4 regions of the Shewanella sp. SM69 genome follow, and region 1 is predicted to be linked to each of the others. Evidence: predicted binding sites of a transcription regulator. Region 1 holds the regulator's gene; each other region holds the start of a gene.
The links. Region 1 encodes sigma-54, which starts transcription at its own class of promoters, with help from an activator protein. Its sites were predicted from a motif close to GTTGGCACGNNNNTNGNNT; they were not measured.
Positions count from the first base shown of each region.

Region 2: a site for sigma-54 is predicted at 2,180-2,198, ahead of L5M37_RS07280 (YggN family protein). Genes of this name have one in related genera too.
Region 3: a site for sigma-54 is predicted at 2,649-2,667, ahead of L5M37_RS03145 (DUF3192 domain-containing protein). Genes of this name have one in related genera too.
Region 4: a site for sigma-54 is predicted at 2,026-2,044, ahead of flgB (flagellar basal body rod protein FlgB). Genes of this name have one in related genera too.

Region 1 is NZ_JAKKRV010000008.1:49,872-53,526, reverse strand. Features, by position in the region: gene rapZ (RNase adapter RapZ) at 1-645, opposite strand, end outside; gene ptsN (PTS IIA-like nitrogen regulatory protein PtsN) at 642-1,085, opposite strand; gene hpf (ribosome hibernation promoting factor) at 1,088-1,375, opposite strand; gene L5M37_RS12425 (RNA polymerase factor sigma-54) at 1,404-2,882, opposite strand; gene lptB (LPS export ABC transporter ATP-binding protein) at 2,990-3,655, opposite strand, start outside.
Region 2 is NZ_JAKKRV010000003.1:300,816-304,470, forward strand. Features, by position in the region: gene trmB (tRNA (guanosine(46)-N7)-methyltransferase TrmB) at 66-782, shown strand; gene L5M37_RS07270 (YggL family protein) at 831-1,157, shown strand; gene glsB (glutaminase B) at 1,157-2,071, shown strand; gene L5M37_RS07280 (YggN family protein) at 2,255-3,076, shown strand; gene L5M37_RS07285 (LysR family transcriptional regulator) at 3,517-3,655, shown strand, end outside.
Region 3 is NZ_JAKKRV010000001.1:680,918-684,572, forward strand. Features, by position in the region: gene L5M37_RS03130 (DUF962 domain-containing protein) at 853-1,158, opposite strand; gene L5M37_RS03135 (GNAT family N-acetyltransferase) at 1,142-1,789, opposite strand; gene L5M37_RS03140 (DUF2789 domain-containing protein) at 1,939-2,172, shown strand; gene L5M37_RS03145 (DUF3192 domain-containing protein) at 2,184-2,591, opposite strand; gene L5M37_RS03150 (hypothetical protein) at 2,757-3,140, shown strand; gene L5M37_RS03155 (Zn-ribbon-containing protein) at 3,140-3,655, shown strand, end outside.
Region 4 is NZ_JAKKRV010000014.1:56,662-60,316, forward strand. Features, by position in the region: gene L5M37_RS17445 (chemotaxis protein CheV) at 72-992, shown strand; gene L5M37_RS17450 (CheR family methyltransferase) at 1,093-1,932, shown strand; gene flgB (flagellar basal body rod protein FlgB) at 2,076-2,477, shown strand; gene flgC (flagellar basal body rod protein FlgC) at 2,480-2,896, shown strand; gene flgD (flagellar hook assembly protein FlgD) at 2,921-3,655, shown strand, end outside.

The DNA.
Region 1 (3,655 bases):
AACCAGTGGTTGACGATTTAAGAACTCAGCTACGGGTTCATCTAAGCCAGTCAATGGCCGCAGCGCCAACTCCCAGTGGGGATTGGGCAGGAAGCGTACATCGAACATAAAGTCGGCTTCGGTGGGCATTCCGTGCTTAAAGCCAAAGGACTCGAAGTTGATCACGAGTTCTTTATCGACACTACCAAGGAGAATTTGTCTGACTTGGTCGCTTAAATCATAGATATTCAAATTCGACGTATCTATGTAGTGATCGACCAGTTTTGACATAGGCTCGAGCAGTTTTCCCTCCAGCTTTATTGCTTCTTGCAAAGAGACTCGGCTCTTCGACAAAGGATGCAAACGACGGGTTTCGCTGTAACGCTTGAGCAGAATTTTATCGCTGGAGTTAAGGAAGAAGCTCGTTAACTCAGTATCTGGAGGTAGGCTAGCGAGTTGTTTCACTAAGACCTTATCCTGCTCAGGCATGTTACGCACGTCGACACTGATGGCGACGAGATCGTTACTGCCTTTGAGTTGCTCAAGCAAACTGCCAATCAATGGCAAGGGAAGGTTATCGACACAATAATAGCCGAGATCTTCGAGTACCCTAAGGGCGACAGATTTGCCTGAGCCTGAGCGGCCCGACACTATGACCAGTTTCATCCAGTGATTACCTGATAGAGTTCCGTTTCATCATGCGTCTTGCGTAATTGCTTTAATATTTGCTTGTCGCTCAGCTTTTCGGCCATGCAAGACAAGGTACTTAAGTGCTGCTGACATTGGTCTGCAGGCACCAGTAGTGCAAATAAAATATCAACAGGTTGCTTATCGATAGCATCAAATGCTATCGGCTCTTCACACTTAATTAGTATGGCAATGGGCTGATCTATATCGGCTAGTCGACCATGTGGAATGGCGATGCCGTTACCTATACCTGTGCTCCCCATCTTTTCGCGCGCCACTAGGCTTTCGAATATCTCTTGAGATGAGAGGGTCGGGTACTGGGCAGCGACTAAGTCGCTGATGAGTTCCAGTACCTTTTTCTTGCTGCCCGGAGTGGCGCAGGTAGTGCACTCCGGCCGCAGTATGGTACAAAGTTCCATTATTAGTGTTTTGTTAACTTCTCTTTGTGTTTAATAACCTGACGGTCAAGCTTGTCAATCAGGGCGTCTATAGCGGCATACATGTCAGCATGCTCTGAAGTTGCAAAAACTTCACCACCTATGAGGTTTATTCTCGCTTCAGCAATCTGTTGCATTTTCTCAACATTGAGCACAACGTGCACATTATTGATCTGTTCGAAATGGCGTTCAAGTTTTGAAAACTTTTCTTCTACATATGCACGTAACGATTCGGTAATTTCGACATGGTGTCCACTTAGGTTTATTTGCATAGAAACGTCCTCCGATATCCACTGTAGGTTATAAACTTTTACGCTGATTAGAAGGTGGAATAAGCATAGCCTCTCGGTACTTCGCAATGGTTCTGCGGGCTACGTTGATCCCTTGTTCTGCCAGAAGTTGTGCCATCTTACTATCGCTTAATGGTTTTTTCTGGTTTTCCGCTGCCACCAGTTTTTTTATAAAGGCTCTGATTGCTGTGGATGAGCACTCACCACCATCGTCAGTACCGACGTGGCTAGAGAAGAAGTATTTTAGTTCAAAAAGTCCCTTAGGGGTATGCATGTATTTTTGAGTTGTGACCCGTGAGATGGTGGACTCATGCATTTCTACCGCTTCAGCAATATCGTTAAGCACCATAGGCTTCATGGCTTCTTCACCATACTCAAAGAAACCTTGCTGATATTGCACTATGCAATTAGCAACTTTAAGCAAAGTGTCGTTACGGCTTTCTAGACTCTTAATAAACCATTTAGCCTCTTGCAGATGGCCGCGAATAAATTGGCTATCGGCTTGGTTTTTTGTGCTGCGTGCCATAGAAGCATAATGTTGATTTACATTGATTTTGGGCATGCAGTCAGGATTAAGCTCAACGACCCAGCGGCCATTTTTCTTCGACACAGACACATCTGGGATAACGTATTCGTCATTATTGGGTGTGATCAACAAACCTGGGCGAGGATTGAGAGTTTGGATAAGTGCTATACCATCCCTTAATTCATCCTCTTTTAATTTAGTCTTACGCATCAATAACCTAAAGTCTCGGGCGGCGATCAGATCTAAATGATCTTTGATCAGCATACGGGCGTTTTCTAGGTTGGGAGTATCAGCGGCGAAATGCGACAGTTGGATCAACAGGCATTCACTTAAATCGCGGGCGGCAACGCCTATGGGATCAAAATGCTGAATACGCTTGAGTACGGCTTCGACTTCGTCAAGCTCAACTTCAGGATTGCCCATGGCTTCGAGAATTTCTTCAGTGCTTTGGGTGAGATAGCCCTGATCGTCGATGGCATCAATAATGGCGGTGGCAATGGCTAAATCGGTTTCAGAAAACGGCGTGAGGTTTTTTTGCCATTCTAAGTGTTCGTACAAACCTTCACTGGTCTCGCCTTGGAAGGGCATATCGTCTTCACGACTGCCGCCGGGGCCTGAGTTTGGGGAGGCGGTAAACACTTCATCCCATGTGGTGTCCATGGGGAGCTCATCGGGCATGGATTCTTTGGTTAGCGACTCTGCCGTGTCTATGGTGGAGCTGTCTTTTTCTGGTGGCAGAGTGCTAGATTCACTGAAATCCGTATCGGATAGCGTTTGGTTTACAGGGTTTTTAGTGGCGTCGAATTGCTCCTCTTCCAGCTCGAGAAGGGGATTAGAATCTAATGCTTGCTGGATCTCTTGCTGCAGTTCCAGTGACGACAGTTGCAACAGACGTATAGCCTGTTGTAGTTGTGGCGTCATGGTTAACTGTTGACCCAGTTTGAGCTGGAGTGACGCTTTCATGTTACCGCTGATCCCTACGTTATTATTGTTAGATGAGGTCGCTTATTATTATCTTGAGTGAAGCCCAATGGCGGTATAAATTGCCTCCATTGGCTTCGCTCGATTAACTATAGCCTGAATTGTTCACCTAAGTACACAGCCCTAACTTGCTGATTGTCTAAGATCTCTGCTGGAGTTCCTTCGGCAATCAGGTTTCCGTGACTCACAATATAAGCATGTTCACATACATCTAATGTCTCGCGGACATTATGGTCTGTGATCAGTACGCCAAGGCCGCGACTTTTGAGTTGTTCGATAATCTTCTTGATGTCGATAACCGAAATAGGATCGACGCCGGCAAACGGTTCATCGAGCAAAATGAACTTAGGATTAGCGGCTAAAGCCCGCGCAATTTCGACGCGACGACGTTCGCCACCCGACAATGACATGCCTTGGCTGTCACGGATGTGGGTGATATGAAACTCTTCGAGCAGATGTTCTAGTTCTTCTTCTCGTTCTTCGTTTTTAAGTTCTTTACGAGTTTGCAGTACGGCCATGATGTTGTCATGAACAGTTAGCTTACGAAAGATACTGGCTTCCTGCGGTAAGTAACCTATGCCTTTGCGGGCACGCAGATGCATAGGATCTGCGGTTAAATCATCATCGTCGATAAAGATATGCCCCTTATCGCTCTTCACTAGCCCGACAACCATGTAAAAGGTCGTGGTTTTACCGGCACCGTTTGGACCGAGTAGGCCAACGACTTGACCGGTTTTTACCGTCAGACTGACGTC
Region 2 (3,655 bases), on a different contig from region 1:
CTGTATGTTGAACTTTGGATAATGCCCTTCTTTTATGATGGTGTTGTCCACTAGACGAGGCAAAAATGAGCGAAGTCACTACCGCTGAATTTAATGAAGAAGGCAAGTATCTGCGCAAGATCAGAAGCTTTGTCCTGAGAGAAGGTCGCCTAACCAAAGGCCAAGCACACGCTATTGAAAGCCAGTGGCCAACAATGGGTTTAGATTACAGCCCAGTGCCATTGGTACTGAGCGACGTTTTTGGTCGTGAAGCCGATACTGTGCTGGAAATTGGCTTTGGCATGGGCGCCTCTTTAGTACAAATGGCTAAAGATGCACCAGAGCAAAATTTCATTGGTATTGAAGTACATAAACCGGGTGTAGGCTCTTGCCTCAGTGATGCCGCCATTGCTGGTGTGACTAATTTACGTGTGTATCATCACGATGCCATGGAAGTATTAGAACATGCGATTGCTGACGGTTCATTAGCCCGAGTGCAATTGTTCTTCCCAGATCCTTGGCATAAAAAACGTCACCATAAACGCCGCATCGTACAAGCTGAATTTGCCGAACTTATTCGTCGCAAGCTAAAAATTGGCGGTGTGTTCCATATGGCCACTGACTGGGAAGAGTACAGCGAGCATATGTTAGAGGTGATGCAAGCCGCTCCGGGTTATCAAAACCAGTCGGCCGACGGCAGTGTTGTGCCGCGTCCTGATCATCGTCCATTGACAAAGTTTGAAGCCCGCGGCCATAGACTGGGTCACGGTGTATGGGATCTGATGTTTGAGCGTATCGCTTAATCACGAACTCAATTTTAGCTAATTTTAAACACAAAAGGGAAAATCACTATGGCAACTAATCGTAGCCGTCGTTTACGTAAGAAAATGCGCGTTGATGAATTCCAAGAGTTAGGTTTCGATATGGCTTGGACTTTTGATGCATCAGTATCTGAAGCCGATATCGATGCAACTGTAGATAAATTCATCGATGAAGTGATCGAAACCCGTAAATTAGGTTTCCATGGCGGCGGCCACATCGAATGGGAAGGCATTATCGCCACTCAAACGATTGGGAAATGTACCGAAGAAGATATTGCTGCAGTTAAGGCATTCTGGGCGACCCAAAAAGTGTCTCAGGTTGAAGTTAGCGAACTGTACGACATTTGGTGGGGTTAATGCCCGAGTTGGCATTACTTGAGGAAGTGGTCGAGAAAGTTCGACCCTTGCTCGGCCAAGGAAAGGTTGCAAATTATATCCCCGCACTGGCCAGCGTTGATGCTGGAAAATTAGGCATTGCCGTCACGACTGTTGACGGTGAAACTTTAGGTGCGGGCGATTACCTTGAGCCGTTTTCGATTCAAAGTATCTCCAAAGTTTTCAGCTTAACCTTAGCGTTAACTTTGTATGAAGAAGCCGAAATCTGGAGCCGTGTTGGCAAAGAACCTTCGGGCCATTCATTCAACTCTTTAGTACAAGTCGAGTTAGAACGTGGCAAGCCGCGTAATCCCTTTATCAATGCTGGCGCGTTAGTGATTGCTGACTTATTGCAGAGTCGTTTAGGTGCTCCTAAACACAGAATGCTTGAGTTAGTCAGGCAACTAAGCCAAAACGATAAAGTGTGTTTCGATAAACAAGTAGCAGATTCAGAATATCAGCATAGTGCGCGCAATGCGGCTATCGCTTATTTGATGAAGTCGTTTGGTAATTTTCAAGGCGATGTTGATACTGTGCTGCGCACCTATTTTCATTATTGCGCCTTGAAGATGAATTGTGCTGACTTGTCTAAGGCCATGTTGTATTTGGCTAATCGCGGTAAAAGTATCACAGGGTCTGAGCTTATCTCTCAAGTGCAAACTCGACAACTTAACGCTCTGTTGGCAACCTCTGGCTTATACGATGGTGCGGGTGAGTTTGCTTATCGTGTTGGTATGCCAGGTAAAAGTGGCGTCGGTGGTGGTATTATTGCCGTGATCCCTGGAGAACTGTCGATTTGTGTATGGTCGCCAGAACTCGATAATAATGGCAACTCACTTGCGGGCACTGCGATGCTTGAGCATCTCAGTCAGCGTCTCGGTCGTTCTATTTTCTAGTCTTATCTCTCGTTTTTTATTAGCACTATCAGACTAAATGTTAGCGAATTTCGCTAATGACCTTTTAGTGCTAACTTTAAAAATCCAACATAATCATATTGTTATAAAGTTGGCACATCTCCTGCTATAAGCTATTCAGTAGTTTAGGTTTATCGAATTATTCAGATTAAAGGACGAACAAAAATGAAATTAAATAAGTTATTAACTGGATTTGCATTATCTGGCGTGATTTTAGGAACATCTAGCGTACAGCTGGCGCAAGCACAAACAGAGCCAAAAATAGATGAACGCTGTGAAGTCGCCTTAAATTATGACGTTATGGTTGAGCCTAAAAAATTAGTCATGAGCGAGAAGGGCACAGAAAAGTATCGTATCGAAGTTGACAAGTTATTTGTGGAAGGTAAGCAAGTTAACTTAACCGACAAGCAGAAAAAATTGGTTACTCAATATGCCGATGAAGTTTCGACTCAAGTGCCAGAAGTGATTGAACTGGTGAATGAGGCAGTATCTCTTGCTTCCAAAGCGGTTGGTATGGCCTTAACACCTTTAATGGGTGATGCCGCTGGTGCAAAATTTGATGAAATGATGGCTGGCGTTCAAAAACGGGTTGATTCAGTGGCTTATAAGAATGGTGATAGCTTCTATTTAGGGGCGACTGAAGACTCGATGCAAAGTACATTTAACGATGAATTCGAGCAGGAAATGGAACAAATTGTCCAGAATTCAATTGGCGCAATTATGATGAACTTAGGTGGCCAAATCATGTCTGGTGGCGGTGAGAATTTTGAAGCCAAGATGGATACCTTCTCCAAAAAAATGGACAATTTAGGCCAAGATATTGAGCAACAAGTTGAGAGCCAATCTAAGGGATTAGAAGCTAAGGCTGACCGTTTGTGCGACCGATTTGAAAATTTGTTAGTGCTTGAAAATCAATTGCGCCAAGAAGTGCCAGAACTAGCACCTTATGTGTTGACACAAAACTCAACCAAGGAACTGCGTGAATAGTTCTTGTAAATAGTTCTTGCGAATCGCCCTTAGTTTTAACTGCAATAACTTCTATCTCCTTGTGCATGAGTCAAACTTGAATGCTACGCCCCTAGTCAATTTATCGACTAGGGGCTTTTTTATTGGCTACGGTTTAATCGTGGCGACAACCCTTATGGCTAAGTTGATGTGGCTTAATAGGCTAGGCTTGCAGCGATTTAGTTCGGAATGTTACAGTCTAGAGACGAATATTTGGTATACTCTTAAAATATAATTAAAAGCTGGCATATCAGTCAGATATAACCCCCTACTTTAGTGGACTTTTTCGGTCTAAATCTCTGCGTTATATCATTTTGATGCGAGATATCAATGCTATGGTTATTTTTAAGCGATGATTACGCTAACCATAGTTGTTCACCGAAAGTTAATATCATTGTCGTAAACAGCTTAAGGCGACTTCCATGTTAGAACTGTTAGAACCTATTGCGATTTTTACTCATGTGGCCAGAGCAGGTAGTTTTAGTGCCGCCGCAAGAAGGCTTGGGATCTCTAAGTCTAAGGTCAGTACACAAGTCGCCGATCTTGAACATAGACTTGGTG
Region 3 (3,655 bases), on a different contig from region 1:
TGTTTTACGGCAAGATGTCTTTAAGCAGCGTTAAGATAAAGTCTGTGTGAATAGCGTTATAGCTTGGCAAAGCCAGATTAATGCTGAAAATGAACCAAAGAAAAGGGCGCAACTAAAGTGCGCCCCATTTATCCTTTGTAAGCCGTCCTGCTCGATTTGTGCTCCCTGCACCATCCATGCGTCTGCTTGCGTCCTGCGTCGTCCCTGTAATCCCTTTTCGTCCCTGTGTATCAAACTTACGTGAGATAACACTCAGTCCCTTGACCTGTAAATCCTTTTTACAGAGCCTGTCACTTCCTATGACGTATTCCTATTGCATCCTGCAAAATTTATTTTCCATAGATTAGTACAAGCTGTTCACCCTTATACTTTATCCTTATCTCGACACATCCTATTTCGAGTTCATGCTTAATCCTTAAGCGTGTCCTGTATTCTTCCTGAAATTCATCATCCTGACGATACAACTCACTGTCCCTAATCATCCTTGAAAAGCAATCCTGCTTTTCCTTAGCCTATCCCAGACGAATGACAGTTTTCCTACCGTCAGCGATTTCAACCTTGAAATCTTAATTCGTTGCTTCTTGCGTCCCTTTGGCCTGTTTCTCTTTCCTTGCTATCCATTTGCTTTGGCCATGAGTGAATTTTACGTTAACCCTAACTTTTTTGTTCGGCTCAAAGAACGGACTACAAAATTAATTACGGACCAACCAAAGGAAAATAAATACAACCCAATGATTCTATTTAAAATTAAATGTCGCAGAACAAAAAACAATCAAAAAGAAAACATTATGTCCTACAACGTTTGTAAGCGATCTCTCACACGGGCATGGGCATCTCACTCGGGCAATTTTTTTAACGCTTAAAAAAGCCGCGGATCATCTGAGCAAACATTACCCAATCAGCCATCAAACTGTAAAAGGGATACTGAAATGTCGCGGGTCGATTCTTCTCGAATACTAAGTGTCCCACCCACGCAAAACCGTAGCCAACGACCGGAATAAACCAACATAGCCACCATGCTTGTGAAACCAAGGCAATGCCAATCAGCAGCAGGACTAAGCAACTGCCAACAAAGTGTAATTGCCGGCAAGTCGGGTGCTGGTGTTGGGATAAATAGAAAGGATAGAAATCGACGAACCGTTTATAAGAGTGAGTCATCTTGTTGAACCGAATAGAATAACAACTGGCCATGGACACTGCCGATATTGAGCTCGCCTAAAGAGACAAAGTCATGCTGGGTAAATAATTGCAGATGACTCTCCTGGGCGATAAACACACCAATGCCATCTAAATCCGGCTGCTCATCACACCAACTCACTACCGCTTGGACTAACTTATGTCCGAGTCCTTTATGCTGCTCGTTCGGTGCAAGGGCGATAAACTGCAAAATACCGCAGTGCTTACTGGGTAAGAGTTCGACAATACTGGACTCTTTTTTCATCAAAGCTTGGGTCGATTGCCAGCCAGTACCTAACAACATCTTTAAGCGCCAATGCCAGTAACGCCCTTCTCCCAAAGGCACTTCTTGCGTTACCACACAGGCTAAACCAACCAGTCTTTCATGGTCGAATAAACCAATGAGGGCTTGTTTTTGTTGCCATAACGTATTGAGTTCTTCGCGGATCGCGGCGCGCAGTTTTTGCTCGTAAGCGGCTTTATCTGAGGTGAAAAGTGAATCGACAAAAAAAGGATCATCATGGTAAGCGTTATAGAGGATAGAGGCGGCAATGCGTAAGTCTTCCGCGGTCAAATAGACTGCACGGCAGTCTTCCAAGGTTTCATTGTCCATTATTAGTATTCCTTGACTTAGCTCACACTTTTTATGAGTAACAATTAATTTACCAAGGAAACGGAAAAGTGCAAATTTTAATCATAGATTGCATTTTTCAATCAGGCGCTTACTCTAAACGAAGGCACTATACTGAAAAGGAAATAATGATGGATACAACTCCAGTAGACTTAAGCCACTTGTTTGAGCAACTCGGTTTAGACAGTAGCGACGAGGCCATAGCGCAGTTTATTGCAACCCATGATATCGACCATCACATCCATTTAAGCCAAGCGCCCTTTTGGACCCCAGCCCAAAAGAGCTTTATCATTGAAGGTTTAGAAGCCGATGCCCTCTGGACTGAGCCCATTGAGCAATTAGACACTCAGCTACGTAAACGATAAGACTCGTTGGTTCAGATTTTACCGTAAGCCGTTTCACCCCAACCCACTAAGGCATTGTTGCTCAGCACGATAGGCGTGCATTCATCCTTAGTGGTTTTTCCATCGCCATTATTACGCAGGGTACGATAAAATAACACTAAGACTTCTTTATTGGCTTCACCTTGTTGAGCACTTTGTTGAATATAGGCTTCACTAAAATCAGCGGTGCCCATTAAGATCATCACTTGGTCTTTAGGCATACCTAAGCTCAGTTTGGTTAAGTTAGTGCGATTTTTATCCTGCACTTTCTCCCAAGATTCGCTGCTATCCCAGCCCGATTCTCCATCACCGACATTGACCACGCAGCCGCTAAGACCTAAGCTTACGAGCCCTAAAAAAGTGATGGCGATAAGTTTGTTATTCAATTTATGGTTCATCATGTGACATCCTGTGTAATTATTATTGAAGCTTAAAAAATGGTATTTCGGCTGGACAATAAGCAAAATAAATGCCACAAGACAACACACTGTTTTTAAATGAAAAAATTAATTATTATTTTAATAATTGGTTTAAACAATTCAACAAATTAAGGAATTTTGCTAATTATGAGTCCCCTTGACCAAGTATTAGCGGCCGCACGTTCGCTCGAAGCCTGCGATAAAGTATCGAGCCTTGCCTTAATTAAAACCCGTTTAGGTAGTAGCCTACCTTTACCTATATTGATCCAAGGCTTACAGCAATTTAAATCTATGCCTAAGGCAGATCGCGAGCGTTTAGCTGAGTTGCAAACTATCAGCCCTACAACTGACGTTCCCGCAACTAACGATACCTTAACCCTTGCTGTGCTCGCCGAGCGCATGCAGATGCAACAGGCGTATTTTGAACGTCATGCTGAGCAGCAAAAAACAGAAATAATGCAATTAAAAAACGAACTGCTTGAACTTAAACAACGCATAAACTTATTAGAAACCCAAGGAAAAACAGCTTAATGTTTGTCACTGAACTGCGCTTCGAATGCTTCGCCGACACCACGATATCTGCCGCCGAGAAGGCCATTAATCAGCTCCTTGAAGCCTATCGAGCTAATGGCCAAATCTTAGGACGAGAATTTGCGGTCGCCTTTAATGACGGTGAGTTTAGAGTGCGTTTATTGATGCCAGAGAAAAGCAGTTTAGCGCACAAATATCACAGCCCTTGGGTCAAAAAAGCCTTAGTAGAATTAACCGACGCTAAACTACTCGCGCCGCGGGAAAAGTTTATTGGTCAGGATATCAATTCTGAAGTAAGTAATACCGAAACACCCAGCTGGCAACTGCTATACACCAGTTTTGTGCATATGTGCTCGCCCCTACGCAGCGGCGACAATTTATTGCCCATTCCCCTGTACCGTATACCCGCAACCTTTAATGGCGATCATAAACGTATTATCCGTTGGCAGAGCGAATGGCAAGCCTGCGACGAGTTGCAAATGGCGGCGGCCACTAAGGCAGAATTTGCCGCGCTA
Region 4 (3,655 bases), on a different contig from region 1:
GTAAGCAATTAATATGCCTATACTCAACTGAGTTATAGGGCCGAACATAAACAGAACAACAAGGCAGAGTTATGTCGAGTATTCTTGATTCAGTCAACAAACGAACCCAGCTCGTTGGACAAAACCGTTTAGAATTACTGCTTTTTAAATTAAACGGTCGTCAACGGTTTGGGATTAACGTGTTTAAGGTGAAAGAAGTACTGCAGTGTCCACCACTGACCACTTTGCCTAAACTTAATCCTTATGTGAAGGGTGTTGCTCATATTCGTGGAACAACCATTTCAGTGATTGATTTGAGTGCGGCAACAGGGGGAAAACCTTTAGCGAGCACTGAAAACTGTTTCATCATTATTTCTGAATATAACCGCAGTGTTCAAGGCTTCTTGGTCAGTTCTGTTGAGCGGATCATCAACATGAATTGGGAAGCGATTATGCCTCCGCCGCAAGGTGCTGGCCGTTATTCTTATCTGACAGCTGTGACTGAAATTGAAGGTGAATTAGTTGAAATTCTCGATGTGGAAAAAATCTTAGATGAGATTTCACCAGTTAAAACGGCTATCAGTGAAGAAGCCAATGAAAAACTGACCCTCGACAGAACTCAGCATTACCATATTATGGTTATTGATGATTCTGCCGTGGCGCGTAAACAAATTATTCGTTCACTCGAGTCATTGAATTTACAAATTGATACCGCAAAAGATGGTCGCGAAGCATTAGACAAGCTTAAAGAGATCGCCAAAGAGATGGATAATGTGGCCGATGAGATCCCCCTCATTATCTCTGATATTGAGATGCCTGAAATGGATGGCTACACCCTGACAGCTGAAATCCGAGATGATCCTAAGCTTAAGCATATTAAAGTGGTACTGCATACTTCGTTAAGTGGTGTATTCAATCAGGCAATGGTTCAAAAAGTGGGGGCCAATGACTTTATCGCTAAGTTTAATCCTGACGAACTGGCCGCTGCTGTGAATAAGCATTTAAGTTTGTAATTGCTGTCGGTTAGTACCTAGATACGCTTTACGCTATAATCTCGACTTTATAACATGATGGTTTCGCACTGATTTTGGTGCTTGCTATAGGATTTAGGATGTGAATGTGCCAAATAAATCACTCGCTGAGGCTGAATATAATCAATTTAGGTTGTTCTTAGAGCAACACAGCGGCATCGTACTGGGTGAAAATAAGCAATATCTTGTGCGCAGTCGTCTTGCTCCTTTGATGGGCAAATATAACCTGCCATCCTTATCTGATGTGGTTAAGCATTCGATGAAGCCTACTGAGCGTGCGCTCAGAGCTGAAGTGATCGATGCTATGACGACCAATGAAACCCTTTGGTTCCGTGATCGTTATCCATTTGAGTTGTTGAATAATGTCCTACTACCAGAATACAGTCGTCTGGGGCGTCCGCTTAAAATTTGGTCTGCGGCTTGCTCGTCAGGCCAAGAGCCATACTCATTGGCTATGACTATTCTTGAGTATCAACAGAAGAAGCCTGGTGCCTTGGCTGGTAGTGCTTCGATTCAAGCAACGGATTTATCTCCTTCCATGTTGGAACGCTGCAAAAATGCCGAGTACGATAGTTTGGCATTAGCGCGTGGTTTATCTGAAGAACGTAAGCGTCAGTTTTTTGATGCATTACCTTCAGGTAATATGAAGTTAAAGGATAATGTGAAGCGGTTGGTGAACTTTAGAGCGCATAATTTGCTTGAGAGTTATAGTCTGCTTGGCAAGTTCGACATTATCTTTTGCCGCAATGTGCTGATTTATTTTGCACCAGAGGCAAAGGCAAAAATTTTGCGGCAATTCGCTGCCGCTCTCAATCCCAAAGGGATTTTATTTCTCGGTGCATCAGAATCTATCGCTGGTTTAACGGACGAGTTTGATATGGTTCGTTGTAACCCTGGCATTTATTACCAGAAAAAGACTTAACTCAGCCGCTCTAAAGAAAATTACCGACAATTGTCGGTAATTTTTTACCCATCACTTGCTCATCCTTGTTGTTATTCTCAAAATTTTCCTGATGTTGGCACATGAATTGCTTTATTTTCGTGAGAACACGAGGAGGCAATTTTATGGCGATCAATTTTGATAATGCACTGGGTGTGCATCAATACACTCTCGGTATTAGAGCGCAGCGGGCTGAAGTTATTTCAAGCAATATCGCTAACGCAGATACGCCACATTACAAAGCCCGCGATGTTGATTTTTCTGCGGCAATGCAGGCCGCTCGAGGCCAACAGCAGCGAAATAGTCTTGAAATGCAAGAGCCAGATAAGCATTTTGGGCTTGCGGAGTTGACTGGGCAATTTGTTAAGTTCCGTGTGCCAAATCAACCCGATACCGGTGATGGTAATACTGTTGATATCCAACAGGAACAATCGGCATTCATGCAAAATGCACTTGAATATCAAATGTCACTAGGTTTTTTAGACAGTAAGTTTAGTGGCATGAAGAAAGCGTTGAGAGGGGATTAATCATGAGTTTATTTAGCATATTTGATGTTGCTGGCTCGGGAATGTCTGCTCAATCGGTCAGGCTAAACACCACCGCGAGCAACATAGCCAACGCGGATTCCGTCTCGAGTAGTGTAGATAAGACCTATCGTTCCCGTCATCCCATTTTTGAAGCCGAAATGGCTAAAGCCCAAAGTCAGCAACAAGCTTCTCAAGGCGTTGCAGTAAAAGGCATTGTAGAAAGTGATAAACCACTACTGAAAGAATACTCGCCCGATCATCCTATGGCGGATGCGGACGGCTTTATTTATAAACCGAATGTTAATGTCATGGAAGAAATGGCAGATATGATTTCTGCTTCGCGCTCATATCAAATGAATGTTCAAGTCGCTGAAGCAGCTAAGTCTATGCTGCAACAAACACTTGGGATGGGTAAATAACATGTGTTACTTAGGAGGTAAGCTGTGAGCCTCATTAATCAAATTAACCAAGCGTCGGCGCAGACGGCTCAAAATAAGAGTCAGCCAAATGCCGTTACGACGAATTCATCAACCAGCTCAACGGGTAATCCGTTTCTTGATGGCATACGTTTGCCAAAAGATTCAATAGTACCGGAAGCAAAAAGCCAGCAGTTAACTCAAGATGACTTTTTCTCGTTATTAAGCCAACAGTTATCGATGCAAGATCCCTTTAAGCCCGTCGACAACGACCAAATGATTGCGCAGATGGCATCATTCTCGACGGTTGATGGTATTACTAAGTTGAATAAGGAAATCGTTAATTTAAACGGTGTTATGACATCAAGCCAAGCATTACAGGCATCAGGACTTGTTGGTCGCAAGGTATTGATCCCAACTGATACAGGTAACATTTCAGCTGAAAGCCCAACAATAAAAGGTGTGATTAGCACGCCAGCTAAAATTCCTGAAGTTACTGTACGTGTTGAGGATGAGAAAGGCCAAGTTGTGACCACCTTTAAAGTTGATGGCAGTAAGGGGGGCAATGTCGATGTTAACTGGGATGGCCTCGATAAAGATGGAAACCCTGTAACCGCAGGTAACTATACGATCAAGGCGAGTGGTTTAGTGGATGGGAAATCCCAAGAATTGCCCGTTTCAACCTATGCCCATGTGAGCAGCGTTTCTCTCGGTACGGCCAGTACTGGCGCCATTCTTAACTTGAGAGGCGGTATGGGCATC